Regions from separate parts of the Oerskovia gallyi genome, predicted to be linked through region 1. Evidence: riboswitches for the same ligand, from Rfam matches in the RefSeq annotation. Region 1 holds a riboswitch; each other region holds the start of a gene.
The links. A riboswitch is a leader RNA that binds a small molecule or an ion and turns the genes downstream of it on or off. The one in region 1 is predicted to bind S-adenosylmethionine.
Positions count from the first base shown of each region.

Region 1 (7,375 bases):
CGTCCTGTGGCAGATCCCCCTGCTCAAGACCGAGCACGACCTCGGCCCCGACGTGCCCCACGAGGCACAGGTCCTCGCCGAGGGCAGGGCCATGGTCGCGGCCGGGCACGCGGTCCGCGAGGCCGACGGCAGCGCCTATCACAACCGCGGCTGGTGGTTCCCGCAGTCCCTCATGGCCGACCTGTCGACCCCCGAGGGCCGCGAGTGGTGGACCGCGCGCCGCCAGTATCTCGTCGCCGAGCTCGACGTCGACGGCTTCAAGACCGACGGCGGCGAGCACGCCTGGGGCGACGACCTCCAGTACGGCGACGGCCGCAAGGGCGACGAGGGCAACAACCTCTACCCCGTGCACTACGCCCGCGCGTTCGGCGACCTGCTGCGCGCGAACGGCAAGGCTCCCGTGACGTTCTCCCGCGCCGGGTTCACCGGGTCGCAGGCCCACGGCCTGCACTGGGCCGGGGACGAGAACTCCACGTGGGAGGCGTTCCGCTGGTCCATGAACGCGGGCATCACGGCCTCTGCGTGCGGCATCGTCTACTGGGGTTGGGACCTCGCCGGCTTCTCCGGGCCCGTGCCCGGCTCGGAGCTCTACCTGCGCGGGGTCGCGGCCGCGACGTTCAGCCCGGTCATGCAGTACCACTCGGAGTTCAACCACCACCAGCGCCCCCTGCGGGACCGCACCCCCTGGTACGTGGCCGAGACCAACGACGACCCCGAGGTCGTCGACGTGTTCCGCGCCTACGCCCAGCTCCGCGAGCGCCTCGTGCCCTACCTCGCAGAGCAGGCGCGGCACTCGATCGAGACAGGTGCCCCGCTCATGCGCGGGCTGTTCGTCGACCACGCGCACGACGAGAAGGTCTGGGAGCACGCCGACGAGTACCAGCTCGGCGACGACCTGCTGGTCCACCCCGTGACCGAGGAGGGCGCCACGACGTGGACCACGTACCTCCCGGCGGGCAAGTGGGTCGACGCCTGGACGGGGCGGCCCGCCACCGGCGAGGCCCACGGTTCCGGGGTCCTCGTGACGCGGGACGTCCCGCGCGACGTCATCCCGGTGTACGTGCGCGCCTCCGCGTGGGAGGGGCTGGCGGCGGTCTTCGCGCGGTAGCGGCGTCCCGGTCCGACGACTGAGGACGCCGGACCGACAGCGCCGCCGAGGCGGCGATCAGGGCCCCACTCGTCACGACGACGGGTGGGGCCCTGCGGCGTTCCACGGTGACCGGCGCCCCTGGATCGGCTCGGCCCCGCGGCGCCGGTGGCGCGCCCGATCGTCCGCCTCGCCCAGCACGGGCGCTACTCTTCCGCCATGGTGACTTCCGCACCCGAGACCGACGAGACCCTGACCGAGGCGATGGTCACATGACTCGCCGCGAGGAGTCACCGGCGCCGGATCGCCCTGCCGCGTCCGCCATGCCCAGCGGCCCGGACGACGCGGAGCTGTGGGCGGAGGTCGACGCCGCGCACCGGGCGCTGTGGGACGCGCGGAGGGCTTTTGCGGAGCAGTCTCGGGCACGGGTCGGGCTGCTCTCGCGCGCGCTGCGCGCCGGAGACGCGACGGACGAGGCGGCCGCCGCGCTGGGGTTCCTCCTCGAACGCCCCGACGACGCGCCCGACCTGTTCGACGAGCTGGTCGACCTGGCGACACACGGCGCCCGGACTGTCGAGGCACGACGCGTGATCAGCCTCGGTGCGATCTTCTACCCTGCGGCGATGCGAGAGGTCGCCCTCGAGCGGCTCGAGACGGCGGACGCCCCCGTGGCGCGGACCATCACCACCCTGTTCTCCTTCACCATGGGAGCGACCCGGGGCGATGCCGACCGATCGGAGGCCGACCGCGGGTCCGGGTGGACCCCTGAGGACGAGGACCGCTGGGCTGCGGTCGTCACTGCCCACACCGGCCTGGACCGCGCTCGGGCGACGTACTTCCACCGGGCGGCCTCACGCGTCGAGCGGGCCCGGGAGGTGCTGCGGACCTCGACGAAAGGGGGCGGCATCACCACTCTCGGGTTCCTCGAGACCTGGCCCGACGACGTACCGGACCTGGTCGACGAGGTCGTCGGCCGGGCGTTGATCATCACCGAGGCGCTCCACGCCCGGCGCGTGCTGGCCCGCCGCCGGGACGTCATCGTCCCGGCGGTCCGCGAGAGCGTCCTGCGCCGTCTCGACGGGGCCGACGACTTCGACGTCCGGCGGCTCGCCGAGCTGCTCGACCACCTCGCCGACGAGGAAGGGCTCCGCGCGCTCGTCGCGATCGCGCGACAGAGCGACGATCCCGACATCCTGGAGGCCGTGGACGACTACGACCCGGACCGGTCGTGACGACGATCTCGACGGCGTCGCACCCCTTGGACGGAGACGACATGACGAGTACCGAAGGCACCGCCTCCCCCTCGACGTCCAGCGACGCCCCGGCGCAGGGAGCGCAGAACGCCGACGCCTCGGGAGCCACGGACGACGACGCGCTCTGGGCGGACGTCGTGGCGGCGACGCGAGAGCTGGCGCGGGTGGGCCACGAGTTCAGACAGCACGCGCAGGATCGCCCGGGCGTGCTCTCCCGAGCACTGCGCGCGCGCAGCTGGGACACGGTCGCGGCCCTCGGCTTCCTCGACAACCTGGGGGACGACGTGCCTCGACTGCTCGACGACCTCATCGAGGTGACCTTGGACGACGGCTTCGGGCTCAAGGCTCGATGCGTCATCGACGAATGGAGCTACACGGTCGGTCGACAGGTGCGCGAGAAGGTCCTGAGCCGCCTCGAAGCGGCAGGTTCGCTCGACGTCCAGCGGCTCGCCGAGCTGCTCCTCCACCTCCGAGACGTGGAAGGCCTCCGGCTGCTCGTCGCGCGAGCGCGACAGAGCGACGATCCCTCCGTCCGAGAGGTCGCCGACGACTACGATCCGGACCGGTCGTGATGCCCCCGGCAACGCCGACACCACGGGAGCGAAGGACGCCGCCGCGCGCGGGTCGGGTACGGCGTGGCCATGTCGCCCTCCCCCACGCCGTCAGCCGAACGCCGTGACCTGGGCTTCGTCGATCCTCAGCAGCCGACCTCCCCCAGCGGCCAGCTCGTACGGGTCCCCGGTGTGCTCCTGGGTCCATCGCACGTCGCCCGTCGCCAGGTCGAGTGCGGTGACCGAGCTCGTGCCGGGCGCGGTGGGGACGACGAGGAGCGCGGAGAAACCGTCGGTGAACGTGCCGGTCACGCGGTACGACACCGCACCGGACGCGGGGTCGGCCGCCCGCCGCCACCGTTCCTCACCCGTCGTGGCGTCCAGGGCGACCGTCTCCCGGTCGACCGTCTGCACCATCACGACGTCCGCGCCGCGGACGAGCACCTGACGCGCGGCGACCGGTGCGGTCCAGGCGGTCGTGCCGTCCCTGTGGACGGCGAGGAGCGCCTCCCCCTGGTCGAGCAGGACGAGGTGAGGCACCAGGAGGTCGCGGGCACCTTCCCCGAGCACGAGCCCCTCGTTCGTCCAGAGCACCGTGCCGTCGGCCGAGACGGCTTCGACAGGTCCCGCGACGGCCGTCCCCGACGAGCGGAGGTAGGACCCGTTGCCCAGGGCGATGACCTGCACCATCCCCGGTGGTTCGTCGACGACCTGCCCCCCAGGCGTCAGGTAGGACAGGACGCCACATCCGTGGACCGCCACCGTCCCCGACCGGTAGACCGCACGGACGGCATCACCTTCCGTCGCGCACAGGGGGTCCTGCGCGTCCTCCCTCACGGTCAGCCGTCGCTCCCACGCCGCCGTGCCCGTCCGGACGTCGACGGACCGGACCACGACCCCCGTCTCGTCTCTGGCGGCCTGGAGCACCGTCCCGCCGGGACCGGCGACCGCCTCGCCCCGGCGTGGGTCCATCTCTACCTCGGCCACCACCGCACCGTCGACGCTCACGAGTCGGGCCGCGGTGGCCTCCTCCCCCTGGCCCAGGCACACGAAGGCCGACACCTCCGCCGTTCCCTCGACGCGCACCTGGTCGGCGGCGCAGACCTGCCGTGTCAGGTCGTCCAGCCGCCAGCGCTCGTCGCCCGACCCGAGGTCGTACCCGACGGTCCCGGAGCGCCCCGGGATCACCAGCAGGTCCCCCACGGTGAACGGCTCGCCCTCGTCGCGGTCGACGCTCCACTCGGCACGCGGCGCGTAGGTGAGGTCGAAGATCCTGTCCTCGGACGAGCGGAGCGTCTGGAGCGCGTCGTCCTGGGCCGCCCCGTCGCGCGTCACGACGACCGCGGCCGCCACCCCGAGCGTTCCGAGACCGACGGCGAGGCCGACCAGACGGGCGGCGCGACGCCGTCGTGCCGTACGGGTGAGGGGGCGTCGCGTCCGCTCCCGACGAGCCGGCTCCGGGACGCCCGAGCCCGGGTCGACACCCTCGGACGAGTCGTCGAGCACGAACGAGACCTGCTGCTGGCTGCGTCGGCGAGGCACGCCCGGAGCATAGCGGCGACGTCGGGGAGGATCGCCCGGCGGTCCGGGAGGGCGCCGACAGGCGTACGTTGGAAGGGCGACCGCAGGGACCGACGAAGGGATCTGCGACCGCGTGGACGGACGCCGGACCGGGGCCGAGGAACCACTCCGGACCCCTCCGTCTCACGCTTCGAGCAGATATTGGCTCAGATCATGGATTCCCCCTACGATCGTCAACACCATCCAGAGCGGTCGAGAGTCCTGGCTCGTTGACACCGCAGCAACCCCCCAACGGAAGCCTCTCGCGGGTACGGGTGCTACAGCCAGGTTCGATGGAGCGATTCATGACCGAGGCATCTTTCCGCGCACCCCTGCACCGCACCGGGGTCCCCCGCGCCAGCCGTCCGGCCGCCCTGGCCACCACCAGCACGACCCTCCTGACGGCCGCCCGATGAGCATCGTCGACCTGGGGCACTTCGGGCACGAGGCACCGCGGCCCACGGTGTCGTTCGAGCTCATGCCCCCGCGCCGCCCCGACGCCGCGCCCAAGTTCTGGGAGACGGCCCGCCGCCTCGTCGCGACCTCGCCCGACTTCGTGTCGGTCACCTACGGCGCGGCCGGCACGGACCGCGAGACCTCGCGCCGCGTCATCAGCCAGCTCCTGCACGGCACGCCCGTGCTGCCCATCGCGCACCTGACCTGCGTGGGCGCTTCGCGCGAGGACGTCGAGGACGTCATCACGGACTTCCTCGACGCGGGCGTGCGCAGCTTCCTCGCCCTGCGCGGGGACCCTCCGCGCGACCAGCCCGACTGGCGCCCCGCCGAGGACGGCGTGCGGTCGAGCACCGAGCTCGTGGCCCTGCTGCGCGAGGTCGAGGCCGCACGCTGCGCCGCGAGCCCGAGCGTCGCGCTGCGCGGCGCGGCCCGCCCCCTGACCATCGCGGTCGCGACGTTCCCCGACGGCAACCTCGCCGCGGGCACGAGCCGCACCCAGGAGGTGCGCCGCCTCTGGCAGAAGCAGCAGGCCGGAGCGGACTTCGCGATCACGCAGCTCTTCTACGAGGCGTCCTCCTACATCGACTTCGTGGCCGAGGCGCGCGCCGCGGGCGTGACCATCCCGATCCTCGCGGGCCTCCTGCCCATGACGGACCCGGCCCGCCTCGCGCGTGTCGAGGAGCTCACGGGCGTCCCCGCGCCGCGCCGCGTCGTCGAGGCCCTCGAGGCGGAGCCGGACCCGGACGCGCGCCACGCGCTGGGCATCCGGCACTCGGTCGAGCTCGCGCGCCAGGTCCTCGCGGCCGGCGCGCCCGGCCTCCACATCTACACCTTCAACAAGCACCAAGCCGCTCTAGACCTGCTCGAGGGAGTCGACCTCGGCGGTGGGGCAGCGGGGGACGCCAGCGGCGTCTCGTCCCGCACCCCCGACCTGGCCAGCGGGCCGTGGGTCTCCGGCACTCCCCTTCCCTCCGCCGAGCCTGCCCTGGGCAGCTCCTCGGTCTGACCAGTTCAGAGGTATTCACCATGAGTGCACCCACGTTCCCCTCCGGTTCCGTCCTCGGCTACCCCCGCATCGGCCCGCGCCGCGAGCTCAAGAAGGCCGTCGAGTCCTTCTGGGCCGGCAGGACCACGGCCGACGAGCTCGAGGCCACGGCCTCGGCGCTGCGCGTCGCGGCCGCCCAGCGTCTCGTCGACCTGGGCCTCGACGCCTCGTCGGGCGCCGTGCCCGGCTCGTTCTCCTACTACGACCAGGTGCTCGACGTCGTCGCTCTCCTCGGGGCGGTCCCGTCGCGCTTCGCGTCGCTCACCGACGAGAAGGGCGCGCTGGACCTCGCGGGCTACTTCACGGTCGCGCGCGGCGCCGGCGAGGACGCCCCGCTCGAGATGACCAAGTGGTTCGACACGAACTACCACTACCTGGTCCCCGAGGTCAGCGAGTCCACGCCGTTCCGCTTCGCGGACGACCGCGTCGTGCGCCAGTTCGTCGAGGCCAAGGACGCGGGCGTCGTGACCCGGCCCGTCGTCGTCGGGCCCGTGACGTTCCTCGCGCTGTCCAAGGCCGCCGACGGCAGCGCGCCCGGCTTCAGCCCGCTCTCGCGCCTCGCGGACGTCCTGCCCGTGTACGTCGAGCTGCTGCGCGCCCTGGCCGCGGCCGGTGCACCGTGGGTGCAGCTCGACGAGCCGGCGCTCGTGTCCGACTCGATCGACGTGCCGGCCGCCGAGGTCCACGCCGCGGTCACCGAGGCGTACCGCGTGCTCGCGACCGAGCTCGCGGTGGGCACCGAGCGCCCCGCGATCCTCGTGGGCGCGCCGTTCGGCGGGCTCCAGGGTGAGCACGACGGCCTCGCGCTCCTGGCCGCGACCGACGTCGAGGCGATCTCGCTCGACCTCGTCAAGGGAGCGGTCCCGGCGGGCCCCGTCGCGGGCCTCGCGGACAAGACCGTCGTCGCGGGCGTGATCGACGGCCACAACATCTGGCGCGCCGACCTCGCGGCGAAGCTCGCGCTCGTCGACGACCTGTCCGGCCTGGGCGCCGGCGCCGTCACGGTCGGCACGTCGACCTCGCTCCTGCACGTCCCGCACGACGTCGAGGACGAGAACTGGACGAACGGCTCGATCGACGCCCGCCTGCGTGACTGGCTCGCGTTCGCGGACCAGAAGGTCGGCGAGGTCGCGATCCTCGCCCGGGCGCTGACCGAGGGTCGTGACGCGGTCGCCGAGCAGATCGAGACGGCCCGCGCCGCGGTGGCCTCGCGCGCGGTGGCGAGCGGCGTCGTCGTGCCTGCGGTGCGCGAGCGCGCCGCAGCCCTGACCGAGGGCGACTTCTCGCGCGGCGACTACGCCGAGCGCGCGGCCGCCCAGCAGGCCAAGCTGAACCTCCCCCTGCTACCGACGACGACCATCGGGTCGTTCCCGCAGACCCCGGAGATCCGCCGGGCGCGCGCGCTCAACGTCAAGGGCGAGCT
Region 1 covers NZ_JACSQE010000021.1:5,917-13,291, reverse strand. Annotated here, with positions in the region: gene H9640_RS18740 (glycoside hydrolase family 31 protein) at 1-1,108, shown strand, start outside; gene H9640_RS18735 (hypothetical protein) at 1,360-2,319, shown strand; gene H9640_RS18730 (hypothetical protein) at 2,361-2,912, shown strand; gene H9640_RS19810 (outer membrane protein assembly factor BamB family protein) at 3,003-4,433, opposite strand; SAM riboswitch class I at 4,649-4,751, shown strand; gene H9640_RS18720 (methylenetetrahydrofolate reductase) at 4,864-5,913, shown strand; gene metE (5-methyltetrahydropteroyltriglutamate--homocysteine S-methyltransferase) at 5,934-7,375, shown strand, end outside.

Region 2 (7,375 bases), on a different contig from region 1:
CGAGGTACTGGTCCCAGAGCGATGCGTCGTCACTGCCGAAGAGGAGATCGATGCTGTTGAGCATCCCAGGAGTCAGTTCGCCATTCCTCCGCAGAAGCGTATCGATGTAGATCTGCTTCGGGTCACCGGGTATGGCCCGGGGAAGAATGAAGTTGAGTGAGACGGCGGCCCAGAGGGTGACCACGTAGAACGTGATCCGCCGTGCGAAATACCTCATGCGATGGACTCCTCGTGGCTCCGAGCTCCTCTTCGGCAGTACGACATCAGCTGTTGGACTCGAGCTGCGAGAGGATGACGCCGTTGCTGATGGTGGCCCACGACGGCGGGAACGCGTACATGTCACCCTCGGCGGGCCAGCCCGTGTAGTCCTTCGTGTTGACGAACGACATGGTCGGGTTCACGACCAGCGCGATGTACGGGAGGTCACGGACGATCTCCTTCTGGACCGTGGCGTACGCCTCCTTCTTGGCCTCTTCGTCGTTCGTGGCGGCGGCTGCGGCCACCGCGTCGTCGACGAGCGGGTTCGAGTAGCGCGGGAAGTTGAAGCGGCCGGCCTCGATCGTCTCGCCCACCGGCGTCGTGTACTCGGTCGTGAGCCACTGGCGGTAGATCGCGAACGGGTCGTCGAGCGAGGTGCCCGTGATGCCGCTGATCATCATCTGGTAGTTGCCGGCGGTCCGGGCGTCGGACATCTCCTGCTGCGTGATCTTCACGTGGTTGATCTGGACGCCCGCGTCGATCCCCTGCTGAGCGATCAGGTCGCCCGCGGCGTTGTGGTCGCTCCAGCCCTCGACGGAGATGAGCTCGACGACGAGCTTCTGGCCGTCCTTCTCGTAGATGCCGTCGGCACCCTTGGTGTAGCCGGCGCCCGTGAGGACCTTGTCGGCCTCCGCGACGTTGGCCTCCTGCGGGCTCTCCTTCTCGATGTCCGGCGAGATCCACCGGTCGTCGCGACCGACGAGCGCGAGCGAGGGCGACGCCACCGCTGCGTGCCCCGAGAACGCCTTGTCGTTGATCTCGCCACGGTCGATCAGCAGGTTGACCGCCTCACGGACCGCGAGGTCCGTCTGGGGGCCCACGCAGCCGAGCGCGGCGTTCATGCAGGACATGATCGTCGTCGGGTCCTGCGGGGTGTTGAGGAGGGAGAGCTGCCCCTTGCCCGTGATGGGCTCCGGGTCGGCGACGAACATCGTCGTCCAGTCGATCTTGCCCGTGGCCAGGAGGTCCTGGGCGCTCTGGTTCTTGTCGAGGGCCAGGTAGCGGACCTTCTTGAGCTTGGGCGCCTCGCCCCAGTAGTCCTCGTTGGCCACGACGGTGTACGTCGCGTCCGAGATGGTGTCGAGGATGTAGGGGCCGGTGCCGACCGGCTTGTCGTTCGTGAACGTGATCTTGTCGGCGACGCCCTCGTAGATGTGCTCGGGCACCATGAGCGTCGTGCCGAGGATCTGGACGGCGGCCGTGAACTGTGCGCCGTTGAACGTCAGCTTGACCGTCGAGTCGTCGACCTTCTCGGCCGCGCTGAGGTAGTCACGCTTGGCGGTCTCGTTGGTGTACGAGAAGATGACGTCCTCGACCGTGAACGGCTCGCCGTCGGTCCACTTGACGCCCTCGCGGATCTTGATGGTGAGCTCGGTGCCGTCCTCGGACCACTCGTAGGACTCGCCGAGGCGCGGCGTCGGGTCGCCGGCCTCTGCCCGGTTGTAGAAGAAGAGCGGCTCGTAGATCCCGCCGTTGGTCACGTGCAGGGGGTTCGGGGCGTAGGGGTTGAAGTTCGCGACCATGGGGGTCTGCGTCCCGGCCCACACGTTCAGGACACGGCTGCTCTCGCCGCCGCCCCCCTCGTTCTTCTCGCCCCCGGAGCTGGAGCAACCGGCCGCGAACATCGTCACACCGGTCACCAGGGCAACCGCCGTGAGCAGGCGCTTGCGCGCCACGCTTCGAATCATCATTGGTCCTTTCGAGTCGTCAACGCGTCGTCACGCTGATCGGCCGCTCGCCACCGTGCGAGCTCGTGGCAGGAACACTAACGAATCCCGGACGGGGTTCCGACCAATACAACAGGAAAGTTACCTAAATGAAATCTCGCCGACTCCGGAGCACCCCGGAACCGCTAGATCCTGCGGATTCGAGCCGAGGCGCCCCACCGACGATCGGTGCGCAGTGCACAACGGAACCGTCCTGCGGGGACGCTCGTCGGTCGGGTGGCCGCCGTGGGAACGCTCCGACGACGACCTCTCCCAGCGCCCTCCTGAGTGGTGGCCCTAGAGGCGCGCGAGAGCCTCGTCGACCGCGTCCCGCGCCGCGCGGGCGACAGCCGGGTCGGTGACCTCGTAGCCGGCCCCGCCCCCGCCGCCGGGGCCGCCGTCGTCGGACAGCGTGCGCTTGGCCGAGAGGTGGACCGCGTCCACCCCCGCGTCGACGAGCGCGGCGACGTCCTGCGGGCGCACTCCACCGCCCGCCTGGACCTGCACGCGCCCCGCGGAGTGGCGCGCCATCTCCCGCAGCCGGTCGACCCCGTCGATGCTGCTCGGAGCGCCGCCCGAGGTCAGGACGCGGGAGACGCCCAGGCCCGCAAGGAGGTCGAGCGCCGCCGTCACGTCCTCGACGACGTCGATCGCCCGGTGGAACGTCACCTCGCGCCCGTCCGCCGCCTCGACGAGAGCGCGCACCGCGTCGGAGTCGACGAGCCCGTCGGCGGTGAGCGCACCGATCACGACCCCGGACGCCCCCGCGACCACCGCCGCGCGCACGTCGCGCACCTGCACGTCGACCTCTGCCGCAGTGAACACGAAGCCGCCCGGGCGCGGCCGGATCAGGGGGTGCACCTCGACGGGCGCGGCGTCCCCCGCCACCTCGAGGGCCGCAGCGACCGCCGCCTCGACGAGCCCGATGCTCGGCGTCAGCCCGCCCGTCGCCCCGAGCGCCGCGCACAGCTCGACGCGCTGGGCGCCGACCTCCGCCGCGACCCGCACGCCGTCGGTGTCCTGGACTGCGATCTCGAGGGCGACCTCGCGTGCCATGTGGGGATGCTCCTTGGGTCAGGGGTCGGCACGCCGCAGCGCACCCGGTGTCAGCGGTCAGCGTAGACCCGACGGGACCGCGCGCGCTCTGCCGTCAGGGGCCGCTCCCCTCGCCACGGCGTCGAGCCCCCGGAACGCCGACGGGAGCGGCGTCCTGCGCACGCCGTGAGGCGCACGGAGGACGACGCTCCCGTCGGTCGGTAGGGCCCCAAGGGCTCAGGTCGGTCAGATGACGCCCAGCGAGATCATCGCGTCGGCGACCTTGGTGAAGCCCGCGATGTTCGCACCCAGGACGTAGTTGCCCGGCGTCCCGTACTCGTCGGCGGTCTCCTCGCAGCGCGCGTGGATGCCCGCCATGATGTGCGCGAGGCGCTCCTCGGTGTACTCGAACGTCCACGCGTCGCGCGAGGCGTTCTGCTGCATCTCGAGGGCCGAGGTCGCGACGCCGCCGGCGTTCGCGGCCTTGCCGGGTGCGAACAGCACGCCGGCGTCCTGCAGGAGCGCGACGGCGCCCGGGGTCGTGGGCATGTTGGCGCCCTCCGCGACCGCGAGGACGCCGTTCGCGACGAGCTGCTTGGCGTCCTGCTCGGTCAGCTCGTTCTGGGTGGCGCACGGCAGCGCGACCGTCGCGGGGACGTCCCAGATGCTGCCGCCCGTCACGAGGCGCGCGCCGGGGCGGCGCTCGACGTAGTCGGCCACGCGCCCGCGCTCGACCTCCTTGATCTGGCGGAGCAGGTCGACGTCCACGCCTGCCTCGTCCACCACGTAGCCCGAGGAGTCGGAGAAGGACACGACGTTCGCACCGAGCTGCTGGGCCTTCTGGATCGCGTAGGTCGCGACGTTCCCCGATCCGGAGACGACGACGCGCTGGCCGTCGAAGCTCTGGCCCTTGGTACGCAGCATGTGGTCCGCGAAGAACACCGTGCCGTAGCCCGTGGCCTCGGTCCGCACGAGCGACCCGCCCCAGCTGATGCCCTTGCCCGTGAGGACGCCGGACTCGTAGCGGTTCGTGATGCGCTTGTACTGGCCGAACAGGTAGCCGATCTCGCGGCCTCCCACGCCGATGTCCCCCGCGGGGACGTCGGTGTACTCGCCGATGTGGCGGTAGAGCTCGGTCATGAAGGACTGGCAGAAGCGCATGACCTCGCCGTCGGACTTGCCGCGCGGGTCGAAGTCAGAGCCGCCCTTGCCGCCGCCGATGGGCATGCCCGTGAGGGAGTTCTTGAAGATCTGCTCGAACCCGAGGAACTTGACGATTCCCAGGTACACCGACGGGTGGAAGCGCAGACCGCCCTTGAACGGGCCGAGGGCCGAGTTGAACTCGACGCGGAAGCCGCGGTTGATCTGGACGTGGTTCTGGTCGTCGACCCACGGCACGCGGAAGATGATCTGGCGCTCGGGCTCGCAGATGCGCTCGAGCACGGCCGCGTCGACGTACTGGGGGTTCTTCTGGAGCACCGGCCCGAGCGAGTCGAAGACCTCGCGAACCGCCTGGTGGAACTCGACCTCACCAGGGTTGCGGGCGAGGACCTCGTCGAAGACGGACTGCAGACGACTATCCATGGAGTGCTCCTCGGCAGGGCGGGCTTTGAACCGCACCAGGTTACGTACTCGTAAACAGCGCCGTACTCCCGTCCCACTCTGGGAGACGCCGGGCTCACGACCTGGGACGTTGCTCGTGCCCGGGGCAACGGTCCGGTCTCCCTGCGTCGGTCGACACCGTGTGACGTGCCAGAGCACGCAGCACGAAACCTCCGTCCACCCCGTGAGAATTCTCGACCGGATCGGTGCAGAAAGCCCCCCACGGGTCTATACCCCTGTCCAGAGGTCACGAGCACCAGCGCGAAGCCCCGGCTCGCTGGTCAGCAACCCCTTCACGACGGGGTGCTCCGGGAGATGACCCGGCCGCGCCGGCACGACGCGGCAAGCGTGCAGCACGACGACAGTGAGGAAGCGATGACCCAGCACCCTGCAGCCCCCCGCCCCACGCAGACCGACCACCCGCGACCGGCCCTGGTCACCCTGGTCGGCAACCCCCGTCCCGGTTCGCGGACCCTGGCCGCCGCCCGGACGGTCGCGGCCCGGGTCGCCGACCACCTGGGCCTGGCCGCGGCCGACGTGAACGGGCCTGACGTGAACGGGCCCGACCAGGCCACGATCGACCTCGCCGAGATCGCGACCGAGATCCTCGCCCCCGAGCACCCGCGCGCCGACGCCGCGCGGGAGACCGCCGCGGGCGCCGCGGTCCTGGTCGTCGCGACGCCCGTCTACAAGGGCTCGTACACCGGCCTCCTCAAGGCGTTCCTCGACCTCTACGGCCCGGACGGGCTGGCCAGCGTCGTGGCCGTCCCGGTCGTGGTGTCGGGCAACCCCGCGCACGCTCTCGCGGGCGAGGTGCACCTGCGCCCGCTCCTCGTCGAGCTCGGCGCGACGGTCCCCGCACGCACGCTGACCCTCCTGGACTCCCGGCTGGGCGAGGCCGACCTCACGAGCGCCGTCGACGCCTGGCTCGGCCACGCGGGAGGTCCCCTGCTGCGGGCGGCGGGCGACGCCGTCGGGCAGGAGACCACCCACGCGACCGCCCCCGAGCTCGCCGAGGTGACCCGATGACCGCCGAACCCACGACCCGCTCCGACGTCGCGCGCCTCGCCGGGCTCGAGGCCCTGCTCCACGAGCAGGACGAGCCGCAGCTCAGCGCCGACGCCTACAAGGCGGTGTTCCGGCAGCACCCCGCGGGCGTCGCGGTGATCGCGCTCGAGCACGAGGGCCGGCCCGTGGGCTTCACGGCGACGTCGGTCATCTCGGTCTCGGCCGCGCCGCCGCTGCTCGCGTTCTCGCTCGCGTCGACGTCGTCGTCGTGGCCCGCGATCTCCGCGGCCCGCACGGTCACGGTCAACTTCCTCAGCGCCGACCAGGACGACGTGTCCGCGCGGTTCGCGACGAGCGGGATCGACCGCTTCGCAGCCGGCGGGTGGGCTCCTCTCGCGTCCGGGGAGCCCGTGATCGACGGCGCGCTGTCCTGGGTGCGCGGCCGCATCATCCAGCGCACGCCCGTGGGCGACAGCTACCTGGTCTCGCTGCGCGCGCTCGCGTCGGGGACCCGGGCGGACGCCACGCCGCTCGTCTACCACGACCGGTCCTACCACCGGATCGGGGACCACTCGGCCCTCTGAGGCCCACGATCTGGGTGAGGGGCCCGACGGCGGAGCGCGCCGCCGTCGGGCCCCTCACCCGTGCCGCCTGGCTACCAGGTCCACCCGCGCGCGCTGAGCTCGAGCTCCTCGCGCAGCCGCTCGTCCTCGTCGCTGCGCAGGCCCGCGCGCAGCGGGTCGGCCACGACGTCGAGGCCGCTGAGCCGGCACGCCTCGCGCAGCAGCGCGTCGTACGCGCCCTGCGCGGCGAGGTAGTGGTGGGCGCGGGCGTAGACGTCCGGGTCGGCCTCGACCGCGCGCAGCTCGTCGGCGAGCCGCCCGAGGCGGATCTGGAGAGCGAGCGCGACGAGAGGATCGGGAGCCCGACGGCGCCGCTCGCGCAGGGTGGTCCGGTGCGGTCCGGGTGGCGGGAGGGCATCGGTGGAAGACCGGCCGACGCGCATCGTGGACCAGGCGATGGCGGCGACCAGGGCCGCGCCCACCGCTCCGGAGACCACGAGGAGCCACATCGTCGGAGCCTTCTTCCGTGCCCGTGCCCGGCGCACGCGAGGGCCTGCCGGACACTTCCAGCCTAGGCCGAGCGGGAACGCTCCGCCAGGGTGCCGGTCGTGCCCGGCCGGCCCGCGGTCGGCCTCTGCCGGGCGTCCCTCGCCCGCTCCCCAGCCAGGCCTACCGTGCCGTGAACCCCTTGGCCCGGCGGGCGTCGGCGGGCCCCCAGAGGTCGGTCTTGACCTCGGCCCTGACCAGCGGCACGACCTCCTCCGCGAACCGGCGCAGCACGTCGTCCTGCCGGGCGGGCTCCAGGAGGTGGTTGATCGAGACCGACTGGAGGTCGTGCCCGTAGCTCTGGTGGTAGTCGAGGATCTTCTCGGCCACGCGCTCGGGAGAGCCGACGAGGGCGGGGCCGCGCTCGACGGCCTCCTCGATGGTCCGGAAGCTCGTGACCTTGCCGACCGCGGACGGGTCGTGCTTGCGCAGGTCTGCGCGCGCGACGGCGCCCTCGTAGATGGGGCGGAACTCCTCGATCGCCTGCTCGGTCGTGTCCGCGAGGAACAGCCCGCCGGACCCCGACCCGACGAACCCGTACGCCGGGTCGTGCCCTGCGGCCGCGTACTGCTCGCGGTAGTGGTCGATCAGTACCTGGTAGCTCTCGCGGGGCTGGAGCGCGTTGGCGCTCACGATCGGGTCGCCCCACCTCGCGGC
Region 2 covers NZ_JACSQE010000015.1:39,032-46,406, forward strand. Annotated here, with positions in the region: gene H9640_RS16820 (ABC transporter permease) at 1-217, opposite strand, end outside; gene H9640_RS16825 (ABC transporter substrate-binding protein) at 264-1,946, opposite strand; gene H9640_RS16830 (copper homeostasis protein CutC) at 2,262-3,020, opposite strand; gene gdhA (NADP-specific glutamate dehydrogenase) at 3,246-4,583, opposite strand; SAM riboswitch class IV at 4,847-4,956, shown strand; gene H9640_RS16840 (NADPH-dependent FMN reductase) at 4,977-5,630, shown strand; gene H9640_RS16845 (flavin reductase family protein) at 5,627-6,193, shown strand; gene H9640_RS16850 (hypothetical protein) at 6,265-6,681, opposite strand; gene H9640_RS16855 (LLM class flavin-dependent oxidoreductase) at 6,842-7,375, opposite strand, start outside.
Region 2: linked by a shared signal. The riboswitch ahead of H9640_RS16840 (NADPH-dependent FMN reductase) and the one ahead of H9640_RS18720 (methylenetetrahydrofolate reductase) in region 1 are both predicted to bind S-adenosylmethionine.

Region 3 (7,375 bases), on a different contig from region 1:
CACCAGCAGGGTCACGACGACGAAGACCAGGGCCGAGAAGACCACGATGGCCTGGACCACGGGCACGTCCTGCTGGTTGACCGCGGTCACCGTCAGGCGACCGACCCCGGCCCGGGAGAAGACCGTCTCGGTCACGACCGCACCGGCCAGGAGTCCCCCGACCGTCACGCCGAGCACCGTGAGCGCCGGGATGGACGCGTTGCGCAGGGCGTGACCGAAGTGCACGCGCGCACGCCCCGCGCCCTTGGCCCGAGCGGTCTCGACGTAGGGCTCGGCCAGGGTCTGGCGCAGGCTGCGCGAGAGGACCTGCGCGAACGCCGCGCTCGCGGGGATCGCGAGCGTGCACGCCGGCAGGACGAGGCTCTCGAACCCCTCGTTGCCCATGGCGGGGAACAGCCGCAGCTCGAACGAGAACCACTGGAGCAGGAGCAGCCCCACCCAGAACGTCGGCAACGAGATGCCCAGGGCCGGCAGCGACGCGAGCGCGTGCCGGAGCCAGCGGGCGCGCGGGAAGGTGCTCGCGAGCGCGAGCGCGGCTCCGCCGACGAGCGCGAGCCCGAGGGCCAGGGCCGTGAGCTGGAGCGTGGGCGGCAGCGCCTCGGCCAGGAGCTTGGTGGCGGGCGCCCCCGAGGAGAACGAGCGCCCGAAGTCCAGGTGCAGCGCTCCCCACAGGCCGTGCGCGTACTGGACCAGGACGGGGCGGTCGAGCCCTTGCTCGGCACGCAGGCGCGCGACGAGCTCGGGGTCCGAGAGGTCGCCGTCGGCTCCGGCCGCCTTGATCGAGGCCGCGTCGCTCGGCAGGACGTAGAGCAGGAAGAAGGAGATCGTGAAGGCCGCCCACAGGACGAAGCCTCCCTGCCCCAGGCGGCGGGCGATGTACCGGCCCATGGTCGGCTCCTCTCGGGTGGTGACGTGCGGATGGTGACGCGGGTCGTGACGCGCAGGTGGTCGGATCGGTGGCGGGAGCGCCGGCCCGGCGGGACGCTCGCGACGCGTCCCGCCGAGCCGCTGCTCAGTCCTGCTGGACCCAGGCGCCGTAGAAGTCGAGGCGGGTCGACGCCTCGAAGCCCAGGCCGTGGACAGTGTCGGCCGCCGCGATCGTCGTCGAGAGCTCGTAGACCGGGATCGCATGCCCCTGCTGGACCAGGAGACGCGCAGCCTGGGTCACGAGCTCCTGCCGCTCGGCCGGGTCCGTCGACGCGGCCGAGCGGTCGAGCAGGTCGTCGACCTCCTCGGGTGCCCGCTTGTTGATGTTGCGCGCGTTGGCCGAGAAGATCGTGCGCAGCACGTCGGGGTCCGAGCGCGTCAGGTTGTAGTAGTCGAAGTCGAAGTCCCCGGACTTCTTGAGCTCGGTGGACTCGGCGACCGTGACCTGCTTGAGCTGGAGGTCCACGCCGATCTTCGCGAGCTGCTGCTGGACGAGCTCGAGCGGCTCGGCCACCTGCCAGAACGTGACCGTGGTGGACAGCCGCTGACCGTCCTTGACCCGCACACCGTCGGCGCCCTCGACCCAGCCGGCGTCGTCGAGGAGCGCCTCCGCACCGTCCGGGTCGTACGCGAGGTCGTCCGAGACATCGGCCCACAGCGGGGTCGAGTGCGACAGCACGCTCGTCGCAGGCTCGTCCTGCGGGGTCAGCAGGGTCGCGGCGATCTCCTCGCGGTCGATGCCCTTGCTGATCGCCTGCCGCACCGCCGGGTCGGCGGCGAGCGGTCGCGACTCGTTGGGGAAGAGGTTGAAGACGACGCCCGGGTTCGCCCGGTACGCGAGCCAGAAGCCGTTGCCGTCGAACTGCGGCAGGTCGACCGTGCTGATGGCCGCGGTCGCGTCGATCTGGCCCGAGAGCAGGCTGCCGGTACGCACGCTGGCCTCGGGCACGAACTTCACGGTCACGGTGTCGAGGTACGCCTCCCCGGTGTGGTCGTCGGCCCCGGAGGCCCAGTCGTAGCCGGCGACCTTCTCGAGCACGACCTCCTGGTCGAACGTGTAGGACCTCACCGCGAACGGCCCGGAGCCCACGAACTTCCCGGCGCACCGGTCCTCGACGCTGAGCGCGGCGGAAGCGGGCGAGAGCAGTCCGAGCGAGAACGTCGAGGACGCCTGGAGGAACTGCGCGCTGGGTGCCGAGAAGTCGACCCGCACGGTGCGGGGGTCCACGACCGTGGTTCCCTCGTACCCGACGAGGTAGGCAGAGCCGAGCGAGGCCGCCGCGCCGAGCTCGACGATCTTGTCGAAGTTCGTCTTGACGGCGGCCGCGTCGATCGGCGTGCCGTCGGCGAACGTCGGCCCCTCCCGGAGCGTGAACGTGAAGCTCGTGGCGTCCGCGTCGACCTCCCAGCTCTCCGCGAGCCACGGCAGGATCTCTCCCGTGTCCGGGTCCTGCGCGGTGAGCGAGGCCACGGTCTGGCGGGCCGAGGCGATCGCGTCGTTGTTCCCGACCTGCTGGGGGTCGATGCAGTGCGAGTCGACCGTGACCGCGAAGGTGAGGTTGCCGCCCGGGACGGGCTCCGCCGTCGGGCCGGGGGACGCGCCGTCCGCGGTGCTGCCGCCACCGGAGCCGCACGCCCCGAGCAGGAGCGCCGTCGCGGCGAGGGAGGCCGCGACGAGCGCGCGGCGAGACGGGGCCGTGCGGCCGCCGGGGCCCGAGGGCCAGGTCGAGAGGGACATGCGAGCAGTGCTCCTTCGGTCGTGCGCGCCGTCGGTCCGGCACGGCCGGGGCGCTGAGGGGTCGCCGACGGACCGTGGGTGCGTCGGATCGACGCCGGGCTCACGGTGAGCGGCGGTGGGGGCCGTCAGGGGACGGCGAGGGTGGGACGGGATGTCGGCCGCACGTCAGGAGCGGCGAGGGGTCAGCCGCGTGTCAGCGACAACAGAGCACGAGGGTCCCCGCGTCGAGGCAGCGGACACCCCTGCCGTCGAGCCCCTGTTGCGTTCCGAGTGCGCGCATCGCCCGTTCCTCCGTGTGCTTACCGCGCCCGACGGGTCGCGGTCAGGTACCACCCGGAGCACCCCGTCACGTCGAAGGGTTGCTGGCCAGCGAGCCGGGTCTTGGCGCTGGCGCTCTTCACCTGGCGCACAGGAAAGCCGCCCGAGGCCACCGAGTCAAGGGGTGAGCAGACCGTCCCACACCGTGAGACGACTCAGGACGCCTTGCGCTTGCGCCCCACGAGCACGAGGTCGTCGCGGTGCACGATCTCGCGGTCGTACCCCTCGCCGAGCTTGTCGCGCAGCTCGTGCGTCGAACGGCCGAGCAGGTCCGGGATGTCGCTCGAGTCGAACGCGACGAGGCCGCGCGCGATCACGCGCCCGTCGGGGGCGACGAGCTCGACGGGGTCGCCCGCGTCGAAGTCTCCCGTGACGCCGACCACGCCTGCGGGCAGCAGCGACGCGCGTCCGCCCAGCACCGCGGCGACCGCTCCCTCGTCGAGCTCGAGTCGTCCGCGCGTGCGGGCCGCGTGCGCGAGCCACAGGCGCCGGCGCGTGGTGCGCTTGCCCGTCACGGCGAACCAGGTCCCCACCTCGTGCCCCGCGAGCGCGCCCTCGGCGTGCGCGGCCTTGGTCAGGACGACCGGGATGCCCGAGCCCGTCGCGATGCGCACCGACTCGAGCTTGGTGAGCATGCCGCCGGTCCCGATCGAGCTGCCCCGGCCCGTGACCTCGATGCCTTCGAGGTCGAGCGCGGACCGGACCTCGCGGATGCGCTGCGTGCCCGGGCGCGAGGGCGGGCCGTCGTACAGGCCGTCGACGTCGGTCAGCAGGACCATCGCGTCGGCGCGCACCAGGTGCGAGACCAGGGCCGCGAGACGGTCGTTGTCCCCGAAGCGGATCTCGTCGGTCGCGACCGCGTCGTTCTCGTTGACGACCGGCACGATGCCCAGGTCCAGGAGCCGCTCGAGCGAGCGCTGCGCGTTGCGGTAGTGCCCGCGGCGGATGGTGTCCTCGGCCGTGAGGAGCACCTGGCCCACGCGGATGCCGTACTCGGCGAACGCCTGGGCGTAGCGGGCGACCAGGAGCCCCTGCCCCACCGAGGCCGCGGCCTGGGCCGTCGCGAGGTCGCGCGGTCGCGCGCTCAGGCCCAGCGGACCGATCCCCGCGGCGATCGCCCCCGACGTCACGAGCACGACCTGCCCGCCCGCCGCGTGGCGGGCCGCGATCACGTCGACGAGCGCGTGCAGGGCCGGGACGCTGAGGTGCCCGTCCGGTCCGGTGAGGGACGAGGAGCCGATCTTGACGACGACCCGGTGGGCCGTGGCGACCTGGGAGCGTGCGGAGAGCGCATTCACGGGCTCATCATCCCGCGCCGGGCGCTCGGACGGGGCGCCGTTTCACCGTGTGACACCTCACGGTGGGACGGCGTGGGCGGCATGCCGCCGGCCCGGGCACGACGACGACGCTCCCCCTGGGCGCCCGTGCCGCCCGGGCGCGGGGTCGAGACCCCCGGGGACGCCGCAGGGCGGGCACGACCCGAGGGGCCGTACCCGCCCTGCGGGCGGACGTGCACGGTCGACGACGCTCGTCGACCCGCGCGGGAGGTCAGTCCTGGTCGGGGTCCGTCCAGTGGCCGGACTCGCGCTCGGTCCAGAGCTCGGCGCGGGCCTCGGCCTTGGCGTCCATGCGCTCGGTGTACTCGCGGCGCTTGTCGGTACGCGTGGGGCGCGAGGTGTCCTCGAGGCGGAGGTCGGAGCCGCGGGGGCCGCCGAGGTGCTCGGCGCCCGTGATGAGCGTGGGCTCCCAGTCGAACACGACCGCGTTCTTGTCGGAGCCGATGCGCACCTCGTCGCCCGCGACGGCGCCGGCCTTGAAGAGCTTCTCCTCGACCCCCAGGCGTGCGAGGCGGTCCGCGAGGTAGCCCACGGCCTCGTCGTTCGAGAAGTCGGTCTGGCGGACCCAGCGCTCGGGCTTGGAGCCACGGACCTCGTAGTAGAAGCCGGTCTCGGCACCACCCTTGCGGGTCACGGTGAAGCCCGCGTCGTCGACGGCCTTGGGGCGCAGGATCGTGCGCGCCGGGGCGGGGGCCGGGGCCTCGCGGCGGGCCTGGTCGACGAGCTCGGCGAGCGCGAACGTCAGGGGGCGCAGGCCCTCGTGGCTCGCGGTCGAGATCTCGAAGACGCGCAGGCCGCGGGCCTCGAGGTCGGGGCGCACGAGCTCGGCGAGCTCGCGGGCCTCGGGGACGTCGATCTTGTTGAGCACCACGAGGCGCGGGCGCTCGTTGAGCGGGAGCCGGGCCCCCTCGATGTCGAGGTCGCCCGCGTAGGCGTCGAGCTCGGCCTCGAGGGCCTCGAGGTCGGAGATCGGGTCACGATCGGGCTCGAGGGTCGCGCAGTCGAGCACGTGCACGATCACGGCGGTGCGCTCGATGTGGCGCAGGAACTCGAGGCCGAGTCCCTTGCCCTGGCTCGCGCCGGGGATGAGGCCGGGGACGTCGGCGACGGTGTAGCGCGAGTCGCCCGCCTGGACCACGCCCAGGTTGGGGACGAGGGTCGTGAACGGGTAGTCGGCGATCTTGGGCCGGGCTGCGGAGATCGCGGCGACGAGCGAGGACTTGCCCGCGCTCGGGAACCCGACGAGCGCGACGTCGGCGATCGACTTGACCTCGAGGACGAAGTCGGCCTCCTCACCGGGCTCGCCGAGCAGCGCGAAGCCCGGGGCCTTGCGGCGCTGGGAGGCGAGCGCGGCGTTGCCGAGGCCGCCCCGGCCACCTGCGGCGGCGACGTACTCGGCGCCCTCGCCGACGAGGTCGGCCAGGACGTTGCCGTCGGTGTCCTTGATCACGGTGCCGTCGGGCACGCGCAGGATCAGGTCCCCGCCGTTGGCGCCGGCGCGGTGGTCACCCATGCCCTGGGTACCGGAGGTCGCGTGGCGGTGCGGCGAGTGGTGGAACTCGAGGAGCGTCGTGGTCTGGGAGTCGACGACGATCCGCACGGTCCCACCGTCACCCCCGTTGCCACCGTCAGGGCCGGCGAGCGGCTTGAACTTCTCCCGGCGGATGGAGGCGCAACCGTTGCCGCCGTCACCGCCGGAGGCGTGCAGGACGACGCGGTCGACGAACGTGGCCATGGAAATGGTCCTCTCAAGCAGGGGGGAAGAACACCAGGAGGGGCGCACCGCGTCTGTGCGCCCCTCCTGTCAAGCGTGCTGCGTCGTGGATCAGGCCTCGGCAGAGACGATGTCGACGACCTTGCGCCCGCGGCGCGTACCGAACTGGACCGCACCGGCGGTCAGGGCGAACAGCGTGTCGTCGCCACCGCGACCGACGTTGTTGCCCGGGTGGAAGTGGGTGCCGCGCTGGCGGACGATGATCTCGCCGGCGCTGACGACCTGGCCACCGAAGCGCTTCACGCCGAGGCGCTGGGCGTTGGAGTCACGACCGTTGCGCGAGGAGCTCGCGCCCTTCTTGTGTGCCATGTCGAACCTGCTTTCGTGCTGGAAGAAGAGGGGGTGGGATCACCTGTGGCGGCCGTCACGAGCCGCCGAGGGAAGTCACTTGATGCCGGTGACCTTGAGGCGGGTCAGCTGCTGACGGTGACCCTGGCGCTTGCGGTAGCCGGTCTTGTTCTTGTACTTGAGGATCGTGATCTTCGGGCCCTTTTCGTCCCGGACGACCTCAGCAGTGACCTTGACCTTCGCGAGCGCCGCAGCGTCGTGGGTCACCTTCTCCCCGTCCACCAGCAGGATCGCAGGAAGCTCGACGGACTGTCCGGCACCAGCCGACAGACGGTCGACGACGACGATATCGCCGACGGACACCTTCTCCTGGCGGCCACCGGCCTTGACGATCGCGTACACCACGTTGTTGCTCATCTCTTCTAGTCTTGGCGTGCTCGCCATGTCTGGTCGTCTTGGCAGGACTCAACACACCGTGGCGTGCGAGTGCGACCGGACCATGGGCACACGGGACCAGTGCGCACCGAGCGCACCGACGTTCAAGGGTACGGGAATCCCGGAGGCAGGGTCAAATAGCCGCCCGTGCTGGCACGGGTCAAGCCGGCGCGCCCGCCCAGCCCACCGTCAGTCGAGGACGAACGTGACCTCGAGCGCCACCTGCCAGGCGACGATCTTCCCGTCCCTGACCTCGACCTTCTGCTCCTTGACCCACGCCCCCGTGAGGTTGCGCAGCGTCTCGCTCGCCCTCTCGATCCCGGTCTTCACCGCGTCGTCGAAGCTCACGTCGGACCGTGCACTGATCTGGGTGATGCGCGCTACCGAGCCGCTCATGACGTCCTCCGCCGTCCGGGGCGGACGCCTCGTCGCGTCCGCGCTCCCCCTCCACGATCCTCCGCAGGGCGTCGGCCCGCCAGCGCTGGCGGCTGCGGAGCCGGGTGTCAGCGGAGCCGTTCCCCCAGCCCCGCGACGATCACGTCGGCACCGAAGCCGAAG
Region 3 covers NZ_JACSQE010000001.1:258,046-265,420, reverse strand. Annotated here, with positions in the region: gene H9640_RS01180 (ABC transporter permease) at 1-888, opposite strand, end outside; gene H9640_RS01175 (ABC transporter substrate-binding protein) at 1,013-2,665, opposite strand; SAM riboswitch class IV at 2,956-3,067, opposite strand; gene proB (glutamate 5-kinase) at 3,139-4,281, opposite strand; gene obgE (GTPase ObgE) at 4,532-6,055, opposite strand; gene rpmA (50S ribosomal protein L27) at 6,146-6,403, opposite strand; gene rplU (50S ribosomal protein L21) at 6,479-6,787, opposite strand; gene H9640_RS01150 (dodecin family protein) at 7,007-7,213, opposite strand; gene H9640_RS01145 (TetR/AcrR family transcriptional regulator C-terminal domain-containing protein) at 7,321-7,375, opposite strand, start outside.
Region 3: linked by a shared signal. The riboswitch ahead of H9640_RS01175 (ABC transporter substrate-binding protein) and the one ahead of H9640_RS18720 (methylenetetrahydrofolate reductase) in region 1 are both predicted to bind S-adenosylmethionine.

Region 4 (7,375 bases), on a different contig from region 1:
CGGCCGGGGCGCAGGCGGACCGCAGGCGGAGAGCCGGCAGGTGACCGGTCGGTGAAGGCCGTGGAGCCGTTGCGAGGACCGTGCGAGAGGGTGTCGCAGACGACTGTGGCGCTGCTCTCATCGGCCGTGCCGGTCGCGACGCGCACCCTGCGCGGGTGGCACGGTGGACTGATGTCCCAGTCCCTGCCTCCGTCCCGCGGCCAGACGCCGGGCGGCTCCGCTCCCGCGCGCCCGCGGAACCGAGCCCTCTGGGTCCTCGCCGTGCTCGTACCACTCCTGGTCGTCGCCGCGGGCGTCACGTTCTACCTGACGCGTGCCGCGGCCGACCCCTCCGGAGAGGCGTCTCCCACGGGTACCCCGTCGCCCACGGCCCCTCCGGCCCCCGCCGAACGGGTCGACCCGCCGCCGGTCCTGGACCCGGCGTCGGTCGAGAACCTCGAGATCCACCAGGAGTCGACCGCGAGCACGGGCGACGCCCGCTCGATCTCGACGGTCTCCGTCCCGGGCGAGCGCTCCCTCTCGCACGCCTTCGGCACGTTCGTCGACGAGACCGAGAAGGCGTACGACGCCGCGGTCGACCCGGCCGGGGTGGGCAACGAGCTCAACGTCGGATGGGACCTGGTGCTCGCGCAGGGAGACGTGCTGGGCGTGCGTGCCACGACGTACTCCTTCACGGGCGGGGCGAACGGCACGACCGGCGCCCAGACGTTCTACACCGACCTCCCGCGCGCGACCACGACGTGGTCCTCGGACCTCTTCACGGCCGACGGCCGCAAGCAGGCCGCGCAGTGGGTCGACGCGGCGCTCGACCAGGCCGGGCTCGGGTTCGAGGAGCCGGTGCCCGCGTCGGAGGACACCTTCCGGGACGTTCGCCTGGGGCCCGACGGCGCCGCGACCCTGGTCTTCTCCCCCGGCCTGGTCTCTGCCCGCTCGGACGGAGAGCTGGCCGTGCGCATCGAGCCCGACGCGACGCGGACGGTCCTGTCCGCGGTCGGGAAGCAGCTCGCGGACACCGCGTCGAGCGGCACCCCGTTCATGGGGATCACGCCGCCGCCCGTCGAGCCCCCCGTGACGACCCCGCCCGTGCCGCCCGCGTCCCCGGGAGCCCCGGACTGCTCGGTGCTCAGGTGCGTGGCCCTGACGTTCGACGACGGACCCGGCAAGCACACGTCGCGCCTGCTCGACACCCTCGCCGAGAAGCAGGCCAAGGCGACGTTCTTCCTCGTCGGCCGGTCCGTCACGTCGCACCCCGACCTGGTCCGCCGCGAGGTCGCCGAAGGGCACGCCATCGGGAACCACACCTGGTCCCACCCGGACCTGTCCAAGCTCGGCACGGACCAGATCACGGACGAGCTGACGTCGACGGCGGACGCGGTCGAGGCCGCGTCAGGCGTCCGACCGACCCTCGTGCGCCCTCCGTACGGCGCGACGAGCGACACTGTGACGAGCGTCCTCTCCCAGCGGAACGAGCCGGCGATCCTGTGGGACGTCGACACCGAGGACTGGAAGAACAAGGACGCGGCCATGACGACCGAACGGGCGCTCGCAGGCGTCCGACCTGGGGCGATCCTCCTGATGCACGACATCCACGCCTCGACCGTCGACGCCGTCCCGGGCATCGTGGACGGTCTGCGGGCTGCCGGCTACACGCTCGTGACGGTGCCCGATTTGCTCGACCCTGACCTGGTTGGCGGACAGGCGTACTTCAATCGTTAGCATCAGGGCTAGCACAGTCGGAGTAACCCCTGTACCGTAGCCGGTGAGATTGCAGTGCCTCGCTTGTCCTTGCGCAACGGCCCCATGCCACCGCGAACCTTGTTACCCAAGAGTTGACGACGAACACCGTGATGTTCGGCTCCAGATCATGGAGCTGTTTGAAACTCTAGAAGGAGATCCCCATGGCATTGGGAACCGTGAAGTGGTTCAACGGCGAAAAGGGCTACGGCTTCATCGCACCTGAGGACGGCAGCGCCGACGTGTTCGCGCACTACTCCGCCATCCAGACGCAGGGCTTCCGCTCGCTCGAGGAGAACCAGCGCGTCGAGTTCGACGTGACGCAGGGCCCCAAGGGCCCGCAGGCGGAGAACATCCGCCCGCTCTGATCTCACTCGCCTCCGGGCGTAGCTGATCATTGAACGAGTGCCCCCGACCGTCTCGGTCGGGGGCACTCGTGCGTCCAGGACCAGGTGCTCCCTGTGCTCGGTCGGTGACGCCGTGGTAGAACTGAGAACGGTCCAGAGGACCAGCGAACCGCCCTCCGGCGTGCTGGTCCGGCAACCGCGCGACGCGCACGGTGCTCCCGGAGGAAGACCCGCCCCCACGACCGTGGGGGAAGAGCGAGGCCCGACGTCGTAGGGCGCCTCCTCGTGCCCCTCACCCGGGGAGCCTCCCGGGTGGGCGTGCGCACGCGGGTGAGCCCCGTCGTCGGGCACGGAGAGAAGGAGCACCATGGCCGAGCGCGTCATGGAACGCCGGGCGACGGTCGTCGCCTGTCCCCCGCCCACCGTGTGCGACCGGTTCGACACGGGGCACCTGCTGCACCCCGTCCACGAGCGCATGCTCCGCAACCGGCCCTGGGGGTGGCGCGAGGGCGTCGTGCTCGCGGTGCGGACGACCAGCGGCGGCACCGAGGTCGTCGTCGAGTACGCGACGGGCGAGGGAGCGTGCCGGGTGTGGCACCACACGAGCCTCGCCCTCGACCCCGGGGTCACCGTGCGGGTGCACGAGCAGTACCACGCGCTCGAGCTCGCGGGACGGGCGCTCAACGTCCGGCTGGTCGGCGGGGTGGGTCCGGCGCCGGAGCCGCCCCACGCTCGCCGCTGAGTGCGTGATCCGGCTGCGACTCGCCGGGCGTCTCGCAGCCGGACCATGCACTCGACGGAACGGGCGGGCCGGGCGCCGCGTTGAACCGGTGAGGGCACCCGCCCTCGACGGTTCGACCAGAAGGACACGCTCATGGGATTCCTCGACCGCCTCCTCGGCCGCACCCCGCAGGACGACAGGCTTCACGGTTCGGCAGACCGTCCCGGTGCGCCCGCCTACGGCACTGCGCCCCCGGCCCCGACCGGCCCCGCGCGCAGCGAGGACGACGTCGCGATCGACCGCTACCGCTACCTGCTGCGCACGGCTCCCCCGGAGGCCGTCGAGCAGGCGCACGCCGAGGCGTTCGAGCGGCTGACGCCCGAGCAGCGTCGACGCGTGCTGACCGAGCTGGGTGAGAACGTGCCGCCCGCCGAGCGCGCTACCTCCGACGACCCGCAGTCGCTCGCCCGCATGGCGACCCGCGCCGAGATGCGCAACCCCGGCACGCTCGAACGGTCGTTCGGCGGCAGGCAGGGCGGGCCGGGCGGGCCGGGCGGGCCGGGCGGGCCGGGCGGGCCGGGCGGGCCGGGCATGGGCTCGATGATCGGCTCGAGCATGCTCGGCACCATCGCGGGCGTCGTGATCGGCTCCGCGGTCGCCAACATGATGTTCGGCCCGATGTTCGGCGACCCCACGGCCGACTTCGCGGGCGACGGCGGCACCTCGGGCGCAGGCGACCCGGGCGCGACCGAGGGCGACCCCGGAGCCGGCGACACGGGCGGCGACGACGCGGGCGGCGGCGACGCGGGCGGCGGCGACTTCACCGAGGCCGGAGGCGGGGGCTTCGGCGACTTCGGCGGTGGGGACTTCGGCGGTGGGGACTTCGGCGGGTTCGGAGACTTCTGAGGACCTCGTCCGCCCGGCCCTCGCTCGGACGGAGCCGACGGTCCGCCGGGCCGAGGCATTGCCCTGGCGCGCGACGCGGTCGACACTGGTGCCCGGCATCACGCCGCTCGTGACCCGCGACCTCGGAGGATCCGATGAACGACCCGTCCAGCCGCCTCGAGCCGGTCGGCACGACCGCCGTCCATCCCGCGGTCGCCCGCTGGGTGGCCCACTCGCCGTACTCCTCGCCCGGGGAGCACGCCCAGCTCCTGCGGGGCGTACCCACCGACCCGGACGCGCTGGGGCAGGTGGCACGCAACGTGATCGCGCACTATCGCGCCGAGGCCGAGTTCATGCCGGCCGAGCGTGCCACGGACGTCGACAGCCGGTGGCTCGCGACGATCCTCGACCTCGACCACTCCCGGCACGGGACCGCGCTCACCGAGCCTCGGGCGGTCTGCGACCGGGTGGGAGGCTGCTGCCGGGACCACGCGCTGCTGACCGTCGGGGTGCTGCGCGAGCACGGCATCCCCGCCAGGACCCGCGTGGGGTTCGTCTCGTACTTCACGCCCGGCTTCCACCACGATCACGTCGTCGTCGAGCACTGGGCGGACGGCCGCTGGTTGCGCTGGGACCCCGAGCTCACCGCGGGAGACCCGGTGTTCCCGTTCGACCCCCTGGATCTTCCACGGGGCACGGGGGATGTCGCCGAGGACCTGGCTCTACCGTTCGTCCCCGCAGCCACGGCCTGGCTCGCGCTCCGTGCCGGGCTGGCGGACGCGGACCTGTTCGGAGTGGACCCGGGGCTGCCGTTCCGCGGCGACTGGTTCGTCCACGACTACGTCCTGTTCGAGCTGGCCCACCGTCAGGGGGACGAGCTGCTGCTGTGGGACACGTGGGGGGCGATGAGCACGGACGACACGCTCGAGGGCGCCGACCTCACGCTGGTCGACGAGATCGCGACCCTGCTCGTCCGTGCCGACCAGGGCGACCAGGAGGCGGAGGAGGAGCTCACCGCACGCTATGCCGTCGACGACCGGCTGCATCCTGGGCCACGGGTGCGCACCCTCTCCCCCACGGGACCCAGCAGATGGACCGACCTCACCGACCGGCACCTCGACGCCGCCGGCAGCCTGAGGCCGCCGACCGCCTGAGTGCGGGATAGTCGTCGTCGGGAGCCCGCCACGACGACGACTACCCCGCACTCAGCGGAGCGGCGAGCGGCTGCCCGAGCTGCACAGACCGATGAACGCGCCCAGCTCGGCGAGCTCCTCGGGGTGGTTCGGCAGGTAGTCGGTGAGCCGGGGCGAGCGGACCACGACCGCGCACCACTGACCCCGCGAGACCGCGACGTTGACGCGGTTGCGCGAGAGGAGGAACTCCATACCGCGCGGCACGTCCTCCCGCGCCGAGGCCGTCATCGAGACGATCGCGACGGGCGCCTCCTTGCCCTGGAACTTGTCGACCGTGCCGACACGCACGTCGCCCAGCCCTGCGGCCGCGAGCGCGTGGCGCACGGTCCACACCTGCGCGTTGTAGGGGGCCACGACGACGAAGTCGTCCTCCGTGAGTGCTCGCGAGGCAGGTGCGGCGCCGTCCGACCCACCGGGCCCTCCGGGGTACCACGTCGTCCCGAGCAGCCCCTTGACCTGCCGCACGATCTCCTGCGCCTCCTCGACCGAGGACACCGCGTTGCCCGCGTGCTCGACCTCGACGACGTGCACGCCGGGCTCGACGCCCACGAGGACCCGCTCGCCCGCGGCGGCCTCCGCGTGCAGGAGCCCTTCGTACGCGAGCTCCGAGACGGCGTCGCACAGCGCGGGGTGCATGCGCCACGAGCGGGCCAGGAAGTAGCCGAACTCGGGTGGCAGCACGTCGTGCCCGCCACCCGCACGGGTCAGCCACCCGAGCGCCGACTGGTCGACGGGCTCGGGGTGCTGACCCTGCGAGACCTGCGGGAGCTGCTGCGGGTCGCCGAGCAGCAGGAGCCTCTGCGCGGCCCGGGAGACCGCGATCGTGTTGGCGAGCGAGAACTGCCCGGCCTCGTCGATCACGAGCAGGTCGAGCTCGCCGTCGCCGAAGCGTTCGGCGTGCGCGAAGTCCCAGGCCGTCCCGCCGACGACGCAGGGCCCCTCGGCGACGAAGGCCGCGGTCTGCGGGGAGTCGACGAGGCGCCAGGGCACGAGCCGCGACCCTTCGGGCAGGGCGGCCGCCGCGACGTCGTCGGGCAGGCCTGCGCCCACCTCACGGCCGACGGCCGACACGTCGCGCCCCTTGGGACCCGAGGCCTTCTTGCCCACGCGGTCCGCGGGCACGCCGCCCTTGGTGATCACGCCCGCGAGGACGTTCTCGACGACGTCGTGCGACTGCGCCACGACGCCCACGCGCCACCCCTCGGCGACGAGGCGGCCGACGACCTTGGACGCGAGGTGGGTCTTGCCCGTGCCGGGCGGGCCCTGGACACCCAGGTAGGAGCCGTCGAGGTCCCTGACCGCGTCGGTCACGGCGTCGACGTACCGCTCGGGGCCGTCGCCCAGGACGGGCAGCGGGTCGCCGGACACCGTGCGCGGCGGGCGACGGCGGAGCAGGTCGAGCGCCGGGTGGTCCGGGAGCACCAGGGGCGCCTGCGGCCCGTAGGGATTCTGCGCCTGCACGGTCGTGGCCAGCGCCCGGATCGACGCCTCCTGCTGGGGCGTCGGCAGCACCTGCCCGACCGCGAGCGCCATGGGCAGCGCGTCGTGCGGAGCGACCCCCTTGGGCACGGGCAGGCGCACGTCGAGGACGTCGACCTCACGCCCGTTCCCCAGCCGTCCGCGCTCGACGCCGTGGACGCGCACGCTCCCCGTCGACCACCGCACCGCGCCGTGCGCGGGCTCGATCCCCTCGGGTGCCGGTCCCTCGAAGAGCGCGGTGGCGCCGTCGTACCCGGCCTTGAGCTCCGAACCGTCCGGCAGCTCGCCGAACAGGCGCAGGCGACGCGACGGGTTGCTGCGCGGTGTGGCCTTCGCCCAGTCCTCGATCACCTCGGCCCGTTCCACGAGGAAGTACGCGCGCGGCGTCTGCCACTGGTCGACCGGGTCCTTGAGGCGCGCGAAGAACTCCTGCCAGAACGGCTTGGCCTCGCGCCAGTAGTACCCGACGCCCGCGCCCAGGAGCGCGACGGCCTCCTCGTCGTCGGTCCGTCCGTCCCCCGCGCGACCGTCCACGCCGCCCGCGAGCGCGCGGACGTCGAGCTCGACCTGCTCGGCCTCGGCGCGCTTGGCGCGGCGCGCGACCTCCGCGTCGGTCAGCTCGAGCGCGGGTGGCAGGTCGTCCTCCCAGCCGTCGCCGGCAGGGGCGGCGAGCGGGCCCGGGGCGGAGGTCGCGGGAGCGGCGCGCCCCGCGAGCCCCAGGAGGAACTCGTGCAGGCGCAGGGTCGAGAGGCAGTCGTACTCGTTGTAGTCGGCGATGCCGTGCAGCAGGCGCTCGGCCTCCTCGGTGCGGCCCGCGTCGCGCGCCGCGCAGTACGTCGCGTACGCCACGACCGACGCCGCGGCGTCCGTGACGTCGCCGCCCCGGAGCTGGTCGCCCATGTAGAGGGGTTCGAGCTTCTTGATCGAGTACGACGGCGCCGACACCTTGAGCGAGTGGCGCACGGTCGAGTAGAGGTCCACGAGGACGCCCTCGCGCAGGAGGTCGTCGACCTCCT
Region 4 covers NZ_JACSQE010000004.1:265,902-273,276, forward strand. Annotated here, with positions in the region: gene H9640_RS06945 (polysaccharide deacetylase family protein) at 172-1,716, shown strand; gene H9640_RS06950 (cold-shock protein) at 1,899-2,102, shown strand; SAM riboswitch class IV at 2,232-2,343, shown strand; gene H9640_RS06955 (hypothetical protein) at 2,449-2,823, shown strand; gene H9640_RS06960 (hypothetical protein) at 2,956-3,708, shown strand; gene H9640_RS06965 (transglutaminase-like domain-containing protein) at 3,843-4,841, shown strand; gene H9640_RS06970 (TM0106 family RecB-like putative nuclease) at 4,893-7,375, opposite strand, start outside.
Region 4: linked by a shared signal. The riboswitch ahead of H9640_RS06955 (hypothetical protein) and the one ahead of H9640_RS18720 (methylenetetrahydrofolate reductase) in region 1 are both predicted to bind S-adenosylmethionine.